DNA from 2 places in the Knoellia sp. AC549 genome. Region 1 is predicted to be linked to the other one. Evidence: riboswitches for the same ligand, from Rfam matches in the RefSeq annotation. Region 1 holds a riboswitch; the other holds the start of a gene.
The links. A riboswitch is a leader RNA that binds a small molecule or an ion and turns the genes downstream of it on or off. The one in region 1 is predicted to bind thiamine pyrophosphate.
Positions count from the first base shown of each region.

Region 2: linked by a shared signal. The riboswitch ahead of ACZZ98_RS10335 (ECF transporter S component) and the one ahead of thiC (phosphomethylpyrimidine synthase ThiC) in region 1 are both predicted to bind thiamine pyrophosphate.

Region 1 covers NZ_OZ409890.1:1,415,941-1,421,160, forward strand. The annotation lists gene ACZZ98_RS06805 (MFS transporter) at 1-816, opposite strand, end outside; gene thiC (phosphomethylpyrimidine synthase ThiC) at 813-2,495, opposite strand; TPP riboswitch at 2,582-2,689, opposite strand; gene thiD (bifunctional hydroxymethylpyrimidine kinase/phosphomethylpyrimidine kinase) at 2,803-3,603, shown strand; gene ACZZ98_RS06820 (ABC transporter substrate-binding protein) at 3,796-4,710, opposite strand; gene ACZZ98_RS06825 (ABC transporter permease) at 4,890-5,220, opposite strand, start outside.
Region 2 covers NZ_OZ409890.1:2,142,832-2,148,051, forward strand. The annotation lists gene hutI (imidazolonepropionase) at 1-1,039, shown strand, start outside; gene ACZZ98_RS10325 (helix-turn-helix domain-containing protein) at 973-1,569, opposite strand; gene ACZZ98_RS10330 (DUF4235 domain-containing protein) at 1,757-2,026, opposite strand; TPP riboswitch at 2,121-2,225, shown strand; gene ACZZ98_RS10335 (ECF transporter S component) at 2,315-2,995, shown strand; gene ACZZ98_RS10340 (ATP-binding cassette domain-containing protein) at 2,997-5,220, shown strand, end outside.

The sequences.
Region 1 (5,220 bases):
GTCCCGGGCGAGCCGCCCGGCGAGCACGATGACGACCATGTTGGTCATGAGCCACAGCCCGGTCATGAGGCCGAACATCTGCCAGAACGCGCCGGCATACGCACCGCTGAGCACGCCTCGCAGGCCACGAGACCCGGACGGCTCGGTCACCTTGGCGACCTCGCGTTCGCGCACAGCCCCGGGGGCGTCGGCCACCCGTGACGAGTAGTACGCGAGGAGTGCCAGGCTTGCCGCCCCACCGACCACGAAGGTGAGCCTCCACCCCCATGCGCCGTAGGCCGGCAGTCCTAGCACCGCGATGAGCCCAGCCGTGGCGAAGGCGATGGTCGCCTGCGCGGCTGGCGCCATCGACATGATCAGCCCTGAGAAGAGGCCGCGGCGACGAGGCCTCGACCACTCCATGGCCAGGGGGATGGCCGAGGTGTACTCACCAGCGAGGAAGGCGCCCGCGACGAACCGCAGCGCGATGATGACGGTGATCGCCCAGACTCCGATGGACGCGTGACCGGGGACCGCGGCGATCGCAAAGCTGGTGGCCGACGTGCCGGCGATGGCGATCTTCGTCGTGGCCGTGCGGCCCAGCCGGTCGGAGATGCGACCGAAGACCATCGAGCCGACGGGACGCCCGAGCAGGGTGGCGACGATGACGAGGGCCCCGCCGGTCACGCCGGCGTGGGGTCCAGCCAGCGTTGCCAGTGCCGGTGCGAGCGCGACGACGGGGAGGAAGATGTTGAGCTGGTCGACGTAGTTGCCGATGACTCCGGCCCGCACCGCAGCCCGCCCCTCGGGAGGGAGCGTCGTCGCCGGTGTGCTCACCGGGCCACCCCGGCGCTCTCGTCCAGGTAGACACTGGACCCCAGCTCGACGAACTGGCGGGACTTCTCCGCCATCCCCTGCTCGACGACCGCTCGCTGTTCGGCCGCTGACCCGTAGGCATCACGAATGTCCTGGCTGATCCGCATCGAGCAGAACTTGGGGCCGCACATCGAGCAGAAGTGCGCGGTCTTCGCCGGCTCGGCCGGGAGGGTCTCGTCGTGGAACGCCATCGCCGTCTCGGGGTCGAGCGAGAGCGCGAACTGGTCGTGCCAACGGAACTCGAACCGTGCCTTGCTCAGCGCGTCGTCGCGCAGCCGCGCCCCCGGGTGTCCCTTGGCAAGGTCAGCGGCGTGAGCCGCGATCTTGTAGGTGATGACACCGGTCTTGACGTCGTCGCGGTTGGGCAGCCCCAAGTGCTCCTTGGGCGTGACGTAGCAGAGCATCGCCGTGCCGTACTGCGCGATCGTCGCCGCGCCGATGGCCGAGGTGATGTGGTCATAGCCCGGAGCGATGTCGGTGACGAGCGGCCCGAGCGTGTAGAACGGCGCCCCGTGGCACCAGTCCTGCTCGAGCTCGACGTTCTCACGCACGAGGTGCAGCGGCACGTGGCCGGGGCCCTCGACCATGACCTGCACGTCGAACTCCCAGGCGCGCTTCGTCAGCTCGCCCAGCGTCCGCAGCTCCGCCAGCTGCGCCTCGTCGTTGGCGTCCGCGATGGATCCGGGACGCAAGCCGTCGCCGAGGCTGAACGCCACGTCGTAGCGCGCAAAGATCTCGCACAGCTCGTCGAAGTGGGTGTAGAGGAACGACTCCTGGTGGTGGGCCAGGCACCAGCCGGCCATGATCGAGCCACCGCGCGAGACGATCCCGGTGACGCGGTTGGCGGTGAGCGGGACGAACGCGAGGCGCACGCCGGCGTGGATCGTCATGTAGTCGACGCCCTGCTCACACTGCTCGATGACGGTGTCCCGGAACACTTCCCACGTGAGGGAGGCTGCGTCGCCGTCCACCTTCTCGAGCGCCTGGTAGATGGGCACGGTCCCGATCGGCACCGGGCTGTTGCGGATGAGCCACTCGCGTGTGGTGTGGATGTCGTCACCGGTCGACAGGTCCATGACCGTGTCGGCGCCCCAGCGTGTCGCCCAGCTGAGCTTGTCGACCTCCTCGGCGATGGACGACGTCACGGCCGAGTTGCCGATGTTGGCGTTGATCTTCGTGAGGAACGCGCGACCGATGATCATCGGCTCGGACTCGGGGTGGTTGACGTTCGCCGGGATGATGGCGCGCCCTGCGGCCACCTCGTCACGCACGAGGCCGACGCTGCAGCCCTCACGAAGGGCCACGAAGCGCATCTCCGGCGTGATCTCACCCCGTCGGGCGTAGTGCAGCTGCGTCACGGTGGCGCCCTCGACGGACCGCAACGGCGGGCGAGAGGCACCGCGCCACTTCTGGCTGGCCTCACCGCGACGCATCGCCGACCGTCCGTCATCGGCGAGGTCACGGCCTCGACCGGCATACGTCTCGACGTCGCCCCGGGCGGTGATCCAGTCCGTGCGCTGCGGGTCCAGCCCGACCTCGGGATCAGCGCCCGGTCCGGCGGTCCGATAGACGAGGACGTCCCCGTTCGGGCTGCCGTCGGGACTGGGGTCCAGGCCGATGGCCGTGACCGGGACGGTGATGTCACCGTCGACGAGGACGCTCGCCCGGTGCTTCGGGTGGACCTCGGTCGGGGACTGCGATGAGGGACGGGACGGGACATGGGTACGCACTGGGCGGCTCCTCTTCCTTCGCCGGCATGATCCGGACAGGTTCAGACGGTCCGGACAGCAACAGTCCGATCTCAGCCCGTGCTCGGGCCCCCGTGGGGTGTGACCACCGTAGCGCCATGGTTGGGTTGGCGTCATGCCGACCTCTGCCAGGCCTGAGTGCACGAGCACGACAAAGGATGCGTATGCCGTTGCGAGACAGGGCGATTCACCACAGAACGTGGTTCTCTCGATCGCTGGAAGTGACCCCTCCGGAGGCGCTGGCATCCAGGCCGACCTCAAGACGTTCGCCGCCCAGGGCGCCTACGGCACGTGCGTCATCACGGCTCTGACGGCGCAGTCGACCACCGGCGTGACGGGTGTCCACCCCGTGCCCGCGGCCTTCGTCGCGGAGCAGCTCGGGACTCTCCTGGCCGACGTCAGGATCGACGCCGTGAAGATCGGGATGCTCGCCGACGCCGAGGTCGTCACGGCCGTGTCCGACGTGGTGCGCAGCCACCCGGCGCTCCGCGGCGTGCCGAAGGTCCTCGACCCCGTCATGGTCTCGACCGCAGGTTCACGACTGCTCGCCGACGACGCCGTCTCGGCCTTGCGAGCACTCATCCCCCATGTCGACGTCATCACCCCCAACATCCCCGAGGCCGCGGCCCTCCTCGGCGTCGACGAGGCCGAGGACCTCGACGCCCTGCGCGACCAGACCAAGCTGCTGCACGGTCTCGGAGCCGTCCGGGTGCTGCTCAAGGGCGGTCACTTTCCCGGCCCGCGCTCGGTCGATGCGTGGAGCGACTCCGAGACCGGGGAGGTCGTCGACCTCTCGGCCGCACGCATCGCCACCCGCAACACCCACGGCACGGGCTGCACCCTGAGCTCGGCGATCGCCGCCCTGCGACCCCGGCACGATGACTGGCTCTCAGCAGTGCGTGCAGCCAAGACCTACGTCACCGGCGCCATCCAGCACGCCGACGACCTCGACATCGGCCAGGGCCCCGGCCCCCTCAACCACGCCTGGCAGTACCGCTGAACGAGGAACGACCCGGACAGCTCGGGGCGTCCGGCGATTCCGGAATAGTGCCGTGCGCGCGTTTGCGACGAAGGAGCAACTGAGCGTGCGCAGCACTATTGCGGAATCGGCATTGTGCCGTGCATGCGTTTGCGACGAAGGAGCAACTGAGCGTGCACAGCACTATGTCGGAATCGGCCAACGACAGGGCGATCAGCCGAGGTTGTTGGACTTGAGGAACTCGGCGGCCACGTCCTTGGCGTCCTTCTTGTCCGTGACCGTCTGCTTGAGCAGCCCGGAGATGACCTCGGTCGTGAGGGCCTTCGAGACCGCGTTGAGGGCCGGAGCGAGCTGCTCGGACTTGTCCTTCGCCACGAGGGGGACGATGTTCTGCGAACCGAAGAGCTTCTTGGTGTCCTCGAGCGACACGAAGCCGTTCTCGGCGATCGACGGGTCGGTCGTGAAGATGTTGGCAGCGTCGACCTGGCCGTTCTTGAGCGCCTGGACGAGGCCCTGACCGGTGAGCGGCCGGAACGACCCGAAGGTCACCCCGTAGGTGCTCTTGAGGCCCGGGATTCCCTGGGGCCGCTTCTGGAACTCCGGCGGGGCGCCGAGCGACATGTCCGCGGCAGCCGCCTTGAGGTCGTCCAGGGTCTTGAGCGACTTCGAGTCCGCAGTCTCCTTGGTGACGACGATCGAGTCGTTGTCCTCGGCAGCCGACTTCTCGAGCATCGCGAAGCCTGCCGGAAGGAGCCCTTCCACCGCCGCGTAGACCTTGTCGGGGTCGGTCTCCTTGAAGTTCTTGTCGTAGAAGAAGCCGAGGGCGCCGGTGTACTCGGGGATCGCCTGGATCGAGCCGTCCTCCAGCGCCTTGAGGTAGATCTCGCGCGAGCCGATCCGCGGCTTGGTCGTGGCGTCGACGCCCTTGGCCTTGAGCGCGCCGGCGTAGATCTCGGCGAGCAGCTCGGACTCGGGGAAGTCGGCGGAGCCGATGACGACTGCGCCGCCCCCGGTCGAGCCGCTGGGCGCCGGGGTGTCGGAGGCCAGCGGGTCGCCGCCGCCGCCACAGGCAGACAGGCCGAGGATCGCAGCAGTGGTGAGAGCGAGTACGGAGGTCATGCGCTTCATGAGGAAGTCCTTCGATAGCGATCGGTCGTGCGTTCGGGCGGAGCAGTGACGAGCTGGGCTGTGGGAACGGGAGAAACGGGTGGCCGCTCACACAGGCGACATCGCCGGAGGTCAGGCCGCATCAGGATCAACTCCACCATGGGCCACCGACATTCCTGCCCCCAGGTGCAGCTTGGCGTTCATCGCGCGACGAACGATCGGTCCAGCAGCGCACCGATCCCACGACGACGTGCCACCCGACGTCCGGTGAGTCCGGGGGACACGACCCCGCGCTGCACGAGCGCAAGGATCCCGTCGACGATGAGCGCGAGCACCGACACGACGAGAGCGCCACCCGCGGTGGAGACGTAGTCCCCGTTGGCGAGCCCGTCGATGAGATAGCGGCCCAGCCCGCCCAGGCCCACGTATGCCGCAACGGTCGCCGTGGCGATGACCTGGAGGAACGCCGAGCGCAGGCCCGAGAGGATCAACGGCATGGCGTTGGGGATCTCGACCTGTCGCACCACTTCC
Region 2 (5,220 bases), 730 kb from region 1:
CGACCACCGGGTCGACCTCGCCGGCCGGGCCGTCCTACCCGGCTTCGTCGACAGCCACAGCCACCTCGTCTTCGACGGGGACCGCTCCGCCGAGTTCGCGGCCCGGATGACGGGGGAGCGCTACGACGGCGGGGGCATCGGGGTCTCGGTCGACGCCACCCGTGCTGCCTCCGACGACCGCCTGCGCGAGCTCGTGGCCGGCCGGGTCGCCGAGATGCGCGACCAGGGCACGACGACGGTCGAGATCAAGAGCGGCTACGGCCTGACCGTCGAGGACGAGGCTCGCTCGCTCCGCATCGCGAGCGAGTTCACAACCGAGACGACCTTCCTCGGGGCGCACGTCGTGCCACCGGAAGCGAGGGGCGAGCGGGCGGCATACCTCGAGCTCGTCATGGGACCGATGCTGCAGGCCTGCGCCCCCCACGCCAAGTGGGCCGACGTCTTCTGCGAGCCGAACTCACCCCACGCGTTCACGCAGGACGAGTCGCGAGCCGTCCTGACCGCGGCCCGTGAGGCGGGGCTGGAACTGCGGGTGCACGGCAACCAGCTCGGCCACGGGCCGGGCGTCCAGCTGGCCGTCGAGGTCGGAGCGGCGAGCGTCGACCACTGCACGTTCCTGTCCGACGCCGACGTCGAGGCGCTCGTCGGGGCGGCCGACACGACGGTGGCGACCCTGCTGCCGGGAGTGGAGTTCTCGACCCGCTCGCCCTATCCGGACGCGCGGGGCCTCATCGACGCCGGTGTGTCGGTCGCGCTGGCCACGGACTGCAACCCGGGCACCTGCTACTCGAGCTCGATGCCGTTCGTCATCGCCCTGGCCGTCCGCGAGATGGGGATGACTCCGAGCGAAGCCGTGTGGGCTGCGACCGCTGGGTCGGCAAAGGCGATGCGCCGCACCGACATCGGTCGGATCGCCCTGGGCGGACCCGCGGACCTCGCCGTGCTCGAGGCACCGAGCCACCTGCATCTCGCCTATCGCGCAGGCGTCCCCATCGCCCGTTCGGTCTTCGGGCCGAGAGGCATCCCCTCGTCGCCGTAGCCGTAGGCCGCCACTTCCGCGTGCGGCAGCACGTGGACGGGGGACCCGAGGAGGAGTCCGATGTGACCCGAGGCTGCGATCAGAGAGAGCCGGTCCACTTCCGGCGCCCTGACCCCGATGAGGACTCGGCAACCGGCAGCCTCTGTTCCGTCCGCGACCTCGCCGTAGAGGCGCGGATCGGTGGCCCCGGCCGAGGCGAGCACTGCGAGAACCTCGTCCAGCTGAGCGGTCAGCCTCTTCCCGATCGGTCCAGGCAAACGATCGCTGTGGCCGCTTTTCCCTGTGCCGGACACAGCGGGCGAGTCGGCCGCGTGACGCACACTCCACTCGAGCTCATAGCCGCACGCCGCGACGAGCCGCTCCAGAGCAGCGATCGTCGGCTGCTGCTGGCGGGCCTCGTACCGCGCGACGACGGTCTGGCTCACGCCTGCGCGCTCGGCCAGCTGCGCCTGGGTGAGGCCCTGCTGCCGCCGTGCTCGACGAAGGATCTCGCGCGCCGTCGTCGAGGCGGCGGCGGTGTCGGGCTTCATGAGGCCACCTTCGCCGGATCGCCGCTTTGTGGCGTCGAGTTGTCCACAGGGAGCTGTCCGGGGACTGCGACCGGGGATCCGGTATCGCTGTGCTGCTGGTCCATAACCCATTGGTGTTGGGCTGCGCACCTATTGGTTATCGACGCACGGGAACACCCACACCGTCGGGGTCCCGATCATGGGCGGCTCAGAGGCCGCCGGGGCGCACGGCGTCCGGCTTGTGGCCAGCAGACTTGGCGTAGATCCTGGCTGCCTTGCGGGTCACCACCGTCTTGGCGACACCGGCCGCGAGACCGGTGAGCGCGGCATACCCCAGGGCCGCCAGGAAGGGCGAGTCCGGGTCCTTGGGATTCGCCGAGAGGTCCTGACCGGCCCGCTCCCAGACCTTGTCGGCCACCTTGGTCGCGGCGATGCCGGCCAGGATCGCCGAGCCGGTTCCGAGGATCTTCCACACCATGCTGCCCACTAGGACTCCTTGAGTTTGCAGTGTCCGCCCGAAGCGGGCCTTCTCCCGTGCCACCCTGCCACAGCCCAGGGAGTAGGGTGGTCATCGTCAATGACAGGGGAGCGCACCAACGCGCTGAGAGTGCGGGCAACCGCAGACCCTCACACCTGATCCGGTTCGCACCGGCGTAGGGAGTCTGAGTTCTCAGGTGACCTCTGCGGCAGACGAGATGGATGCCGCCGAAGTGACTTCCCCGAGGTATCCATCGGCCCTGCGCCGGAGACCACGGGAGAAAATTTCATGGCTACACACACCACGGAGCCGGCGACGACCGACTCCTCGGGCACCACCTCGGGCGGCTTCCTGCGCGCCCGGAGCATCCTCGCGACCCGTCCCCTCCTCGGGTGGCGGACCGTCGACATCCTCACGATCGCCTTCCTGGGCGCCGCCCTCGGCATCGCGTTCTGGGGTTGGGGCGTGTTCTACAACGGCCCCCTGAGCGCCATCACCTTCGGGTTCGCACCCTTGGGTGGCCTCTTCGCCGGGCCCTGGTTCCTTGCCGGGGTCGTCGGCGGCCTCGTCGTGCGGCGACCCGGAGCCGCGCTCTTCTGCGAGGTCACCGCGGCGCTCGTCTCGATGGTCCCCGGCACTGAGTGGGGCGCGACCACGCTCGTGTCAGGCATCGTCCAGGGGCTCGGCACGGAGCTCGTCTTCGCCCTCCTCGGCTATCGCGCGTTCGGCATTGCCGCCGCCATGCTCGCGGGAGCGATGGCCGGCCCGTTCGCTGCCTTCTACGAGTCCTTCACCTGGATCCAGGACTGGTCCCTCGCGTGGAAGGTCTCCTACGCCGCGGTCCTCGCTCTCTCCGGTGCGGTGGTCGCCGGCGTCGGTGGGTGGTTGCTCACCCGGGCCCTGGCGGCGGCGGGGGCGCTCAACGCGTTCCCACCCGGCCAGGAGCACCGCGAGAACCGCGCTGTCTGACGTGGACCAGCCTGGCGCCGGTGCCCGTGGAGGGGCCGGCACCGTCGACGGCACTGCCCGCGTCAGGGGCGGCCACATCACCCTCGAGGGGGTGACGTGGCGCCCGTTCGGTCGGCGCGAACCGGTGCTGCGAGACGTCTCGTTCTCACTGGCCCCAGGGGAGCGCGTGCTCCTCGTCGGGCCCAGCGGTTCGGGCAAGTCGACGTTGCTGCGGGCTGTCGCCGGGCTGCTCGAGACCGCTGACGCCGGCGAGCTGTCGGGTTCCGTCGCCATCGACGGTCACGCACCCGGGGCGCGCGCCGGCGAGATCGGGCTCGTCCTCCAGGAGCCGGGTGCCGGGGTGGTCGCCTCCTCGGTCGGGCGCGACGTCGCCTTCGGTCTCGAGAACGTGGGTATGCCGCGTGCCGACATGCCGCCCGCCATCACTGCCGCTGTGGCCGCGGTGGGGCTGTCGATGCCCCTCGACACCCCGACCGGGGCTCTGTCGGGCGGGGAGACGCAGCGCCTGGCGCTGGCCGGCGCGTTGGCTCTTGCGCCGAGCGTCCTGCTCCTCGACGAACCCACGGCCATGCTCGATCCCGGCCACGCCGCCCAGGTGAGGGCGAGTGTGGAAGGTGCGCTGGCGGCATACCCGATCACGACGGTCGTGGTCGAGCACGTCCTCGGACCCTGGGTCGAGCTCGTCGACCGCATGCTCGTCCTCGACGGTGACGGGGTGCTCGTCGCAGACGGGCCCGTGGGGGACGTGCTCCTCAGCGAGCGGCAACGGCTGCTCGACATGGGCATCTGGGTTCCGGGCGCTCCGCCGCCAGCCCCCCTTGCGTCCGGCGCCGTGGTGGCAAGGCCGTCGAGCCGCCGGACGCAGGAGGTCGCCGCGACACCACTGAGCATCGACCGCACCACCCGGCTTCTCGACGGCTCGACCCGCACGCACACGGCTGCTCGGCTGGACCGCGACCTGGAGCCGACCGCCGGCACGGCCACCGCACTCGTCGGACCGAGCGGCTCGGGGAAGTCGACCGTGCTGCTGGGCTTCGCGGGGGCACTGAAGCCTGCCGAGGGTTCCATCGACGCGGCCGGTGCGCCGGTGTCCGAGCTCTCGACCCGCGAGCTCGCCGCCCACGTCGGCTGGGTCCCGCAGTGGTCGAGCTCGACGATCATCGGCCGCACCGTCCTCGACGAGGTGCTCGTCGCGAGCCACGCGCTGGGTGAGGAGTCGGCCGAGCGGGTCGTCGAGGCCCACGCGCTGCTCACCACCCTCGGTCTGAGTCACCTGGCGGGCGCCGACCCGCGCGAGCTTTCCGGCGGCGAGCAGCGCCGGCTCGCCATCGCCTCCGCGATCCTGCACCAACCGCCGCTGCTGCTGGCTGACGAATCCACCGTCGGTCAGGACCGGCACACGTGGGCCGCGGTCGTCGGGCTCCTCGACGCCTATCGGGCAGGCGGGGGTGCGGTGCTCGTCTCGACCCACGACGCCGCGCTCATCGAGCGCTCGGACCACGTCGTCGAGCTGACACCGCCGCCCAAGGGGCCCCCGCCCCCCGAGCCCAGGCGGGTGCTCGCCGGCCGTGCTGGCCCGCTGGCCCTGATGCTCGGCGCACTCCTCGCGATCCCCGCCGGCATCATCCCCGGTCACTGGCACACATCGCTCCTCGTGCTCGCCGTCCAGGTGGTGCTGGCCTGCGCGGCGTTGTCGGCCCCCGGTGCTGGTGCTCGTCCGACGGGCCGGCTGCGGCGAGTGGTGTTGCGGCTCCTGCCCGGCGTGCTGGGTGGGCTCTCCGTCGGCTGGTCGACGTGGCTCCTCGGCGGGCACGACACGACGACGGCGTTCACCGCGGCGTTGCGCGTGCTCATCATCGTGCTGCCGTCAGCGGTGCTCCTGCCGCTCGTCGACCCGGACCGGCTCGGTGACCACCTCGCCCAACGGCTGCGGATGCCGGCCCGGCCCGTCGTCGCCCTCGCCGCCGCGCTGCAGCGGGTCCACACGTTCGGCGCCGTCTGGTCGGAGATCTCGCTGGCCCGGCGGGTGCGCGGGCTGGGGCTGGACACCCGTCGACCGGTGGCGATGGTGCGCGACCTCGCGACCGTGACCTTCGGGTTGCTCGTGCGCACCCTGCGGATGGCGGCCGACCTCGCGGTGGCGATGGACGCGCGGGGCTTCGCGTCGGCCTCGAGGCGGACGTGGTTCGCGACCGCCCCGTGGCGCCTCGCCGACACCCTCGTCG